One region of the [Enterobacter] lignolyticus SCF1 genome, then DNA from elsewhere that is predicted to be linked to it. Evidence: predicted binding sites of a transcription regulator. Region 1 holds the regulator's gene; the other holds the start of a gene.
What was found. Region 1 encodes CRP, which controls carbon source genes, mostly activating them, when cyclic AMP is high. Its sites were predicted from a motif close to ATGTGANNNNNNTCACAT; they were not measured.

Region 1 (5,183 bases):
CAGACGCATCGCGTCCTGGTCGGCCTCCAGCGCGTCGTGGGCGTTTTTGCGCAGCAGGCCGCTCTGCCACTGCGGCCAGAGCCAGACCATCCCGCCAAGCGCTATCAGACAGCCTATTACCGTATCGATAAAGCGGGCGACGATAAACTGCTCGCCGTTGAGGGTCAGCAGCTGCAGCGTGTACACCGCCGTGACGGTAAAACCGACCATCGCCCAACCGTAGTTTTTCCGAATCGTCAGGTAGCTGATGAGCGTAATGAGCAGCATCGCCGCCAGAGTGTAGCCTTCCGGCACGTGGAAATGCAGAGCCCCGGCGGCGATAACCAGTCCGACCAGCGTTCCCGCCGCCCGGTGAAAGATTCTGACCCGGGTCGCGCTATAGCCGTTTTGCGTCACAAACAGCACCGTCATCATTATCCAGTACGGCTTCGGCAGATGCAGCGCCACCCCCATCAGGCTGGCGACGCTCAGCATCACGCTGATGCGCGCGGCGTTGCGAAAGGCCGGTGATTTAAGCGACAGATAGCTTCTGAGCGCAGGGATCAGCGGCAGGCGACGCTCTTTATCCGCCATAAGATTGCGCGGGTACAGCGGCCGCTGGAGGCGCAAAACGCGCGCGATCCGGCTGAAGTGCCAGGCGCAGAACTGCCCGACCGGGTTATCCGGATGCTGGCGGGCGATTTTTTCCAGCGCGCCTATTTGTTTGTCCATTGAAAAGCGCTGCGGGAAGCGGTGGTAGAGGATATCGTCAGCCATTACCCGCAGGCGCGCGGCGACCGTCTGCGCGTTCCAGCGGATCACCGCTTCGGCGTGGCTGCGTTCGACCAGCTTCTGCACCTCTTCCGGCAGGTGCAGGCTGACGGAGATATGCTCCTGCAGATCCATCGCCATCTGAAAAGCGCGCAGCAGGCGCTTATATTCGCTGTTCTTATTGGCCGCGAGCATGTGCAGCTGCTGGTAGCACTGGGTGATCAGGTCAACCGCCTTTTGCTGGCGGTTCAGCAGCGGCGGCAGCGCGGTCGACGGGTCGGTATGCTGGGTCAGCAGGCTGTATTTGGCTTCGCAGTAGTCGGCAAGCTGGCGGTAGAGCAGGCTGAGGGATTCTCTTAGCGGCTGCTCGCGCCACAGGGTGAACCAGAACCAGTTAAATACGCCGTACCAGAGGGTGCCGCAGGCGTAGATCAACAGCGGCTCCCACACCGGCATATTGCCCGCAAGGCTGAGCGTAAAGATGGCGGCGATGAGCGAGGCCGGGAGCAGGCGCGCGTGCAGGCTGCTGAGCTCGGCGGTGACGCCGAGCGTCATGGCAAGCCCGGTGAGGATCAGCGGCAAAGGAACGTCCTGCGCCAGCAGCAGCTGTACCGCCAGGCTGCAGCCGGCAAACAGCGAGCCGCCGATAATCAGGCGCTTGAAAAAGCGCTTATGGGGCGTGTCGAGGCCGGCGACGTTGCAGCAGGCGGGGACCAGGGAAAACAGCAGACCGTAGTTCAGGTAGCCCAGGAACAGGCCGACGGCAACCGGCAGGCAGAGCACCAGCGTCTGCCGCAATGCGTAGTTAACTTCGGGGTGATAAATCAGTCGGCGCCACATGAGTATAAAGACAAAAACGGCGTGTTGCGGGGGCAATACGCCGTGTGGTGGACTTAGCGGGTACCGTAAACCACGATGGTTTTACCGTGGGCGGAGATCAGGTTCTGATCTTCGAGCATTTTCAGGATACGGCCTACCGTTTCGCGAGAACAGCCCACGATTTGACCAATTTCCTGACGGGTGATTTTGATCTGCATACCGTCCGGGTGCGTCATGGCGTCCGGCTGTTTCGCCAGGTTCAGCAGGGTTTGCGCGATACGACCCGTAACGTCCAGGAAGGCGAGGTTGCCGACTTTTTCAGAGGTCACCTGCAGGCGACGAGCCATCTGAGAAGAGAGGCGCATCAGAATATCCGGGTTAACCTGGATCAGCTGACGGAATTTTTTGTATGAAATTTCAGCCACTTCACATGCAGTTTTAGCACGTACCCAGGCACTACGCTCTTGACCTTCTTCAAACAGGCCTAATTCACCGATGAAATCGCCCTGGTTCAGGTAAGAGAGGATCATCTCTTTCCCTTCTTCATCCTTGATGAGTACTGCAACGGAGCCTTTCACGATGTAATACAGCGTTTCTGCTTTTTCACCCTGGTGAATCAGCGTGCTCTTCGATGGGTACTTATGAATGTGGCAATGAGACAAGAACCATTCAAGAGTCGGGTCTGTTTGCGGTTTGCCAAGCACCATGCGCGGTTATCCTCTGTTATAAGCTTTCTCCAGCGGCAGCAATGAGATTGCCACTGGCTTTGCAATCGTATCCTTCCCTGTACCTGGGAAGTCGGCTGTCGGATTTTGATGCAGCCTGTAATTGAGATGTCCTCTGCATACATGCAGTACTTCAATGTATTACTGTAGCATCCCGACTGTTTTAGCATAGCTTTCGCCGCATGTCTCCTGGTGTCTCGCTTCAGCATGACGCAGGTCGCCTTCCGTTGCGAGAAATGTTATGTACGCGTAATCTGTCAGAAAAAATGCAACCAGGAGTTAACGAATATGCAAGCGCGAGTGAAGTGGGTCGAAGGTTTAACCTTTCTGGGTGAGTCAGCTTCCGGCCACCAGATCCTGATGGATGGCAACTCCGGTGATAAAGCGCCAAGCCCGATGGAAGTCGTGCTGATGGCGGCAGGCGGCTGTAGCGCTATTGACGTGGTGTCGATTCTGCAAAAAGGGCGCAACGACGTGACCGACTGCGAAGTGAAGCTGACTTCCGAGCGCCGCGAAGAGGCGCCGCGCCTGTTTACCCACATCAACCTGCACTTCATCGTGACAGGCAAAGCGCTTAAGGATGCGGCCGTATCGCGCGCGGTGGATCTTTCGGCGGAAAAATACTGCTCGGTGGCGTTAATGCTGGAGAAAGCGGTGAATATCACGCATTCATACGAAGTGATTGAGGCGTAATGGAGGGGGCATCGTGCGCGTTGATGCCCTCATCCTGACCCTCTCCTGACCGGGAGAGGGACTATGATCAGGCGATCCGCTTCCCTTCCATCAGCCGCTGCACCAGCGGCGTCATGATAAGCTCCATTGCCAGCCCCATCTTGCCGCCCGGCACCACCAGCGTATTCATATGTGAAATGAATGAGCCCTGCAGCATGGCCAGCAGCCATGGGAAGTCAATGTCTTCCAGATTGCGGAAATGAATCACCACGAAGCTCTCATCCAGCGAGGGGATGCCTTTGGCGGCGAACGGGTTCGAGGTATCGACCGTCGGCACGCGCTGGAAGTTGATATGGGTGCGCGAAAACTGCGGCGTGATAAAGTTGATGTAGTCTTCCATTGAGCGCACTACCGAATCCATCACCGCTTCGCGGGAGTGGCCGCGCTCGCTGGTATCGCGAATGAGCTTTTGGATCCACTCCAGGTTGACGATGGGCACCACGCCGACCAGCAGGTCCACATGGCGCGCCACATCGTGCTGCGGCGTCACGACGCCGCCGTGCAGCCCTTCGTAGAACAGCACGTCGGTAGGCTCCGGCAGCGGTTGCCAGGGGGTAAAGGTTCCCGGCACCTGGTCCCAGGGTACCGCTTCATCGTAGGTGTGCAGGTATTTGCGCGACTGGCCGCTCCCCGTTTGCCCGTAGGTGGTAAAGGTCTGCTCCAGCAGGCCAAAATCATTAGCATCCGGACCGAAGTAGCTGATATGACGGCCTAAATCGCGCGCCTTACGGATGGCCATGTCCATCTCCGGACGGGTGTAGCGGTGAAAGCTGTCGCCTTCCACTTCCGCCGCGCGGAGGTTCAGTTGGGCAAAGATTTTACGAAAGGCGAGGCTGGTTGTGGTGGTTCCTGCGCCGCTGGAGCCGGTTACGGCGATCACCGGATGTTTGGCTGACATGTCGAACAACTCCCTGAATAAGCAATTGTTTTAGTATAGTCAGCCGCGAAACTGGGTGCGGGGCATAATATTGACCGTCTCGTGCAGTTCTGACCACACCAGTACGGCTTCCCCGCGTTGTAGCTGTTGTTTGACGTCGGCGACCTTGTCTTCAAGCGTTCGTTCATGTTCACCATAATCGGTGCCTTCACGCAAGACAAAGCTTTCAATCAGATTATCCAGCGTCTGCGGATCGAGTTCCTGCCAGGGAATGATCATGGCGCGGCTCCTAACCAGCGCGTCAGCCAGTCCGGAATGCGTTGTTCCAGCCACATCTGCGGGCGCCGCGGGGTGCCGCCGACAAAGCCTACGTGACCGCCATGCTCCGTCAGCTGATACTGAATATTCGCTGGCAATTCTTCCTGAGCGGGAATGGAGTGATGATCCATAAACGGATCGTCCTTCGCGTGGATAATCAGCGTCGGATGGGTTATCTGGCTCAGCACCGGCATTGCGCTGCACTGGCGATAGTAGTCTATCGCATCGGCAAAGCCGTGGATTTTCGCGGTGATCAGATCGTCGAAGTCGCGGATGCGGCGCACGCTCTTGAGCTGTTTAAGATCGACGGGCAGCGTGCCGGGATACGCTTTGAGCTTGCGCGAGGCGTTCGCTTTGAGCAGATTCAGCAGATAGCGCTGGTAGACCCGCGAGAAGCCTTTATCCATGTGGTAGCTGCAGGCCTCGAGCATAAACGGCGCGGAGACGATAACCGCGGCATCCAATGGCGCGCTGGCGCCCTCTTTGGCCAGCAGGCAGGCGAGCATATTGCCCCCCAGCGAGTAGCCGACGGCCGCGGTCGGCACCGTACCGAATTCACGGCGCAGCCAGTGTAAAAACCAGGTGCCGTCTTCTGTTTCGCCGGAGTGGTAAATTCGCTGATTGCGGTTAGGTTCGCCGCTGCAGCCGCGGAAATGCATCACCACGCCGAGCCAGCCGCGCTGTTTCGCGGCATGAATCAATCCGTGGGCGTAGGGGCTGTATAAGCTGCCTTCAAGGCCGTGGAACACCACCAGCCGCGGTTTGTGTCTCGCCTGCTGCGGGTCTTCACTCCAGGCGAGATCGACAAAGTCGCCGTCGGGAAGATCAAGCCGCTGCCAGTGCGGGGTGAATTTTAACCGACGGCGGATCAGCCGCGGGATCATCGTTTGCAGGTGGCGGTTACGCACACCCCGCATCGGGATGAAATCAGCGCTGTTTGCGGGCGGTAGTTCGAAATCTAC
Region 2 (5,183 bases), 2.4 Mb from region 1:
ACGCTAACTGTTATCCCCTCCCTGCGGAGGGGATTTTTCTTTCAGAATCAGCCAAACACCATGCAAAAAAAATCCATTTACGTTGCCTACACCGGCGGTACCATCGGCATGCAGCGCTCAGAGCACGGCTATATCCCCGTGTCCGGTCACCTTCAACGCCAGCTGGCCCTGATGCCGGAGTTCCACCGCCCGGAAATGCCCGACTTCACCATTCACGAATACCAGCCGCTAATGGACTCTTCGGACATGACGCCCGAAGACTGGCAGCACATCGCCGACGACATTAAGGCCCATTACGACGAGTACGACGGTTTTGTCATTCTCCACGGCACGGACACCATGGCGTTCACCGCCTCCGCGCTGTCGTTTATGCTGGAGAATCTGGGCAAGCCGGTCATTGTGACAGGGTCACAAATCCCGCTGGCGGAGCTGCGCTCGGACGGACAAATCAATTTGCTCAACGCGCTGTACGTGGCGGCAAACTATCCGGTCAATGAAGTCACGCTGTTTTTCAACAACCGCCTCTACCGCGGCAACCGCACCACCAAAGCGCACGCCGACGGCTTCGACGCGTTCGCCTCGCCGAACCTGCCGCCGCTGCTGGAGGCCGGGATCCACATCCGCCGCCTTGGCACGCCGCCCGCGCCGCACGGCAGCGGCGACGTGATTGTCCATCCAATCACCCCGCAGCCTATCGGCGTGGTGACCATCTACCCGGGCATTTCCGCCGAGGTGGTGCGCAACTTTCTGCGCCAGCCGGTGAAGGCGCTGATCTTGCGCTCGTACGGCGTCGGCAACGCGCCGCAAAACGGCGAGTTTCTCAATGAGCTTGCCCAGGCGAGCCTGCGCGGTATTGTGGTAGTGAACCTGACGCAGTGCATGTCCGGTAAAGTGAACATGGGCGGCTACGCCACCGGCAACGCGCTGGCGCATGCGGGAGTGATCAGCGGTTTCGACATGACCGTTGAGGCGACGCTGACCAAGCTGCACTATCTGTTAAGCCAGGGCCTCGACGCCGATGCGGTGCGCACCGCGATGCAGCAAAACCTGCGCGGCGAGCTGACGCCGGACGACTGAGGAGAGACGATGAGCAAACACGCGCTGTTACTGGTGGATATCCAGAATGATTTCTGCGCCGGCGGCGCCCTCGCCGTTCCGGAGGGCGACAGCACGGTAGAGGTCGCCAATACGCTGATCGCCTGGTGCCAGGCGCGGCAAATCCCGGTTATCGCCAGCCAGGACTGGCACCCGGCCAACCACGGCAGCTTCGCCAGCCAGCATCAGGCCGCCCCCTTTTCGCAGGGGCAGCTCGACGGCCTGGCGCAGACCTTCTGGCCGGATCACTGCGTCCAGCACGGCGAGGGCGCACAGCTGCATCCGTTGCTGAACCAGCAGGCGATCGTCGAGGTGTTTCATAAGGGCGAATCGGTGAATATCGACAGCTACAGCGCCTTTTTCGACAACGGCCATCGCCAGGAAACCCGGCTTAACGACTGGCTGCGCGCGCGCCAGATTGACACGCTGATCGTGTTAGGTCTCGCTACCGACTACTGCGTGAAGTTCAGCGTGCTGGATGCCCTGCAGCTGGGCTATGCGGTCAACGTCATTACCGACGGCTGCCGCGGCGTGAACCTCCAGCCGCAGGACAGCGCTCAGGCGTTTATGGACATGGCCGCCGCCGGCGCAACGCTGTATACGCTGGACGACTGGCGGGAAAGCCAGGCGTAAGCACGCCCTCCTCCGCCCGGAATCTCTCCGGGCGGGCCTCAGCGTCGCCCGGCGAACCGCGTTACTGCATTTTCAGCGTCGCGATCGGTTTGGGGGCGATGCCAAAATCTTCCTTCAGCTGCTGTTTGCTCTTCATCACCATCTGCCCCTGGGTGTCGATCGTCATGTGCTGGGCGTCGGTGTTGTAGCGCGCCTGCCACAGCATCACCAGCTGCAGGCTGTTCTCTTTTTGCTCCGGCGTCAGCGCAACGCCGTCCGGCCATTTACCTAACTCGACGGCGGTCACCAGGCGCTGATAAACCTCCGGGGTCATGCTCTCAATAAGCTGTTCGATTTCCATGTTTCGCTGCGTTCCTCAGGAATAATTTGCTGAATCGTTTTTTCAACCCTTAGTCCGATCGCCATTGTCGTCGTCGGCGAAGCTCAGGGAAGCCGAGTTGACGCAGTAGCGCTCGCCGGTCGGCTGAGGGCCGTCCGGGAACACGTGACCAAGGTGCGCATCGCAGCTGCCGCAGCGAATTTCGATGCGCTGCATGCCGTGCGAGTAGTCGTTAAGATAGCGGATCGCCGTGTCGCTGACGGGCTCGTAAAAGCTAGGCCAGCCGCAGCCTGAGTCGAATTTGCTCTGGGAGTTAAACAGCGCGGCATCGCACACCAGGCAGTGGTAAACGCCGTCGCGCTTGTTATGCAGCAAGCGGCCGGTAAACGGGGGTTCAGTGCCGTGATTCTGCGTCACGTAAAACTGCATTTCGCTGAGGGTTTCTTTCAGCGTTTCCGGGGAAAATTTGTTCGCCATGTGCTCACATCTCGCGGTAAAGGGCTACGTAGCCGATTCTAACAAAACATTAACAATGAAGTGCGAACTTTTGTTCTAAACTTAGTCGTTGCGAAAAGGCGGCCTGGCAATTGTGATGTAAATCACATTTTTAACGCTAATGGCCTTTAAAATGCCGCACGCAGGCCCCATATGGAATGCGGCCCAAAGGATGAGTGAGGCGAGTCAGTCGCGCAAAGGTTATGCACAGGATTGATTTGTCGCAATGATTGACACGATTCCGCTTGACGCTGCGTAAGGTTTTTGTAATTTTACAGGCAACCTTTTATTCACTAACAAATAGCTGGTGGAATATATGACTATCAAAGTAGGTATCAACGGTTTTGGCCGTATCGGCCGTATTGTTTTCCGTGCTGCTCAGAAACGTTCTGACATCGAAATCGTTGGTATCAACGATCTGTTAGACGCTGAATACATGGCGTACATGCTGAAGTACGACTCAACTCACGGTCGTTTCGACGGCACCGTTGAAGTGAAAGACGGCCACCTGGTTGTTAACGGCAAAACCATCCGCGTTACTGCTGAGAAAGATCCGGCTAACCTGAAGTGGAACGAAATCGGTGTTGACGTTGTTGCTGAAGCTACCGGTATCTTCCTGACCGACGAAACCGCTCGTAAGCACATCACCGCTGGCGCGAAAAAAGTTGTTCTGACTGGCCCGTCCAAAGACGACACCCCGATGTTCGTACGCGGCGCTAACTTCGAAACTTACGCAGGCCAGGATATCGTTTCCAACGCATCCTGCACCACCAACTGCCTGGCGCCGCTGGCAAAAGTTATCAACGACAACTTCGGCATCATCGAAGGCCTGATGACTACCGTTCACGCGACCACCGCAACTCAGAAAACCGTTGACGGCCCGTCTCACAAAGACTGGCGCGGCGGCCGCGGCGCAGCTCAGAACATCATCCCGTCCTCTACCGGCGCAGCTAAAGCTGTAGGTAAAGTACTGCCGGAACTGAACGGCAAACTGACCGGTATGGCGTTCCGCGTTCCGACTCCGAACGTATCCGTTGTTGACCTGACCGTTCGTCTGCAGAAAGCAGCGTCTTACGAAGAAATCAAGAAAGCAATCAAAGCGGCTTCTGAAGGCGCAATGAAAGGCGTTCTGGGTTACACCGAAGACGACGTTGTATCTACCGATTTCAACGGCGAAGTTTGCACTTCCGTGTTCGATGCTAAAGCAGGTATCGCACTGAACGACAACTTCGTGAAACTGGTATCCTGGTACGACAACGAAACCGGCTACTCCAACAAAGTTCTGGACCTGATCGCTCACATCTCCAAATAAGTTGAGATGAGCATCTGATTCAAAAAGGCGACTTCGGTCGCCTTTTTTATTGCGTTAAGACAGAGGATTGCGTTGATGATTAATAAAATTTTTGCTCTTCCGGTAGTCGAACAACTTACCCCTGTACTCTCCCGTCGCCAGATTGACGGCGCTGACGTGATTGTCGTTGACCACCCGCGCGTAAAAGCCTCCGTAGCGCTGAATGGCGCTCACCTGCTCTCCTGGAAACCAGAGGGTGAAGAAGAAGCGCTGTGGCTGAGCGATGCGACCTCTTTCAAAAAAGGCGCCGCCATTCGTGGCGGGGTGCCTATCTGCTGGCCATGGTTTGGCCCGGCCGCGCAGCAGGGTTTGCCCGCGCACGGTTTTGCCCGTAATCAGCAGTGGCGGCTGAAAGCGCACAACGAAGATGATAACGGCGCGGTGCTGACTTTTGAACTCCAGGCGAACGATGACACCCGCGCCCTCTGGCCGCATGATTTCACCCTGTATGCCCGCTTCAAGCTGGGTAAAACCTGCGAGATTGAGCTGGAAGCCCACGGCGAGTTTGAAACCACCGCCGCGCTGCACACCTACTTTCACGTCGGCGATATCGCCGCGGTGAAGGTCAGCGGTTTTGGCGATCGCTTCATTGATAAAGTGGACGGCGGCAAAGAAGGCCTGCTTAGCGACGGCGTGCAGACCTTCCCGGATCGTACCGACCGCGTCTATCTGAACCCGGAAGCCTGCAGCGTGATCCATGACGGTGCGCTGAAGCGCAACATTGAGGTCGTGCACCGCCATCACAGCAACGTGGTGGGCTGGAACCCGGGCCCGGCGCTGTCCATCAGCATGGGCGACATGCCGGACGACGGCTATAAAACCTTTGTGTGCGTGGAAACGGCCTGCGTGAGCGTGCCGCAAAAAGCCGCTGAAGAGAAGCCGTCTCGCCTGGCGCAGACTATCCGCGTCGTGAAGCGTTAATCCCCACGCTGCACCGCCGCAAAGCAAAACAGGGCGAAACGCCCTGTTTTGATCCCTGCCAGGCACCATTATGGTGCATCGTCAGAAGCTATAGGTTATCCCGGTCGACAGAACGCCGGACCAGCTTTTATCCACCATCGGGCTGTCGGTTATTTCGCCCGACAGACGGGTATAGCGGGCGATGCCGTACACGCTCCAGTCACCGGCAAAACGGTAGTTGGCCGCCAGCTCCAGGTACGGGTTCCAGCTGTTGTCCGGATCGTAGCTGCGCAGACCGCTGCGCTTCGCTTCACTCTTCGACACGCCGTAGTAGTACTGGTTCTGGTTGTCGCTGTTCCACTCCACGCCGATCCCCGGCGTCAGGGTCAG

Region 2: msrB (peptide-methionine (R)-S-oxide reductase MsrB) is a predicted target of CRP. The motif match lies at 2,635-2,652, and genes of this name have one in related genera.

What each region holds. Positions count from the first base shown of each region.
Region 1 is NC_014618.1:404,344-409,526, forward strand. Features, by position in the region: gene ENTCL_RS01845 (YccS/YhfK family putative transporter) at 1-1,590, opposite strand, end outside; gene crp (cAMP-activated global transcriptional regulator CRP) at 1,644-2,276, opposite strand; gene ENTCL_RS01855 (OsmC family protein) at 2,583-2,987, shown strand; gene ENTCL_RS01860 (phosphoribulokinase) at 3,055-3,924, opposite strand; gene ENTCL_RS01865 (YheU family protein) at 3,964-4,182, opposite strand; gene ENTCL_RS01870 (hydrolase) at 4,179-5,183, opposite strand, start outside.
Region 2 is NC_014618.1:2,764,988-2,770,170, forward strand. Features, by position in the region: gene sppA (signal peptide peptidase SppA) at 1-7, shown strand, start outside; gene ansA (asparaginase) at 61-1,077, shown strand; gene pncA (bifunctional nicotinamidase/pyrazinamidase) at 1,087-1,728, shown strand; gene ENTCL_RS13010 (YeaC family protein) at 1,790-2,068, opposite strand; gene msrB (peptide-methionine (R)-S-oxide reductase MsrB) at 2,111-2,524, opposite strand; gene gapA (glyceraldehyde-3-phosphate dehydrogenase) at 2,859-3,854, shown strand; gene ENTCL_RS13025 (D-hexose-6-phosphate mutarotase) at 3,930-4,814, shown strand; gene ENTCL_RS13030 (MipA/OmpV family protein) at 4,896-5,183, opposite strand, start outside.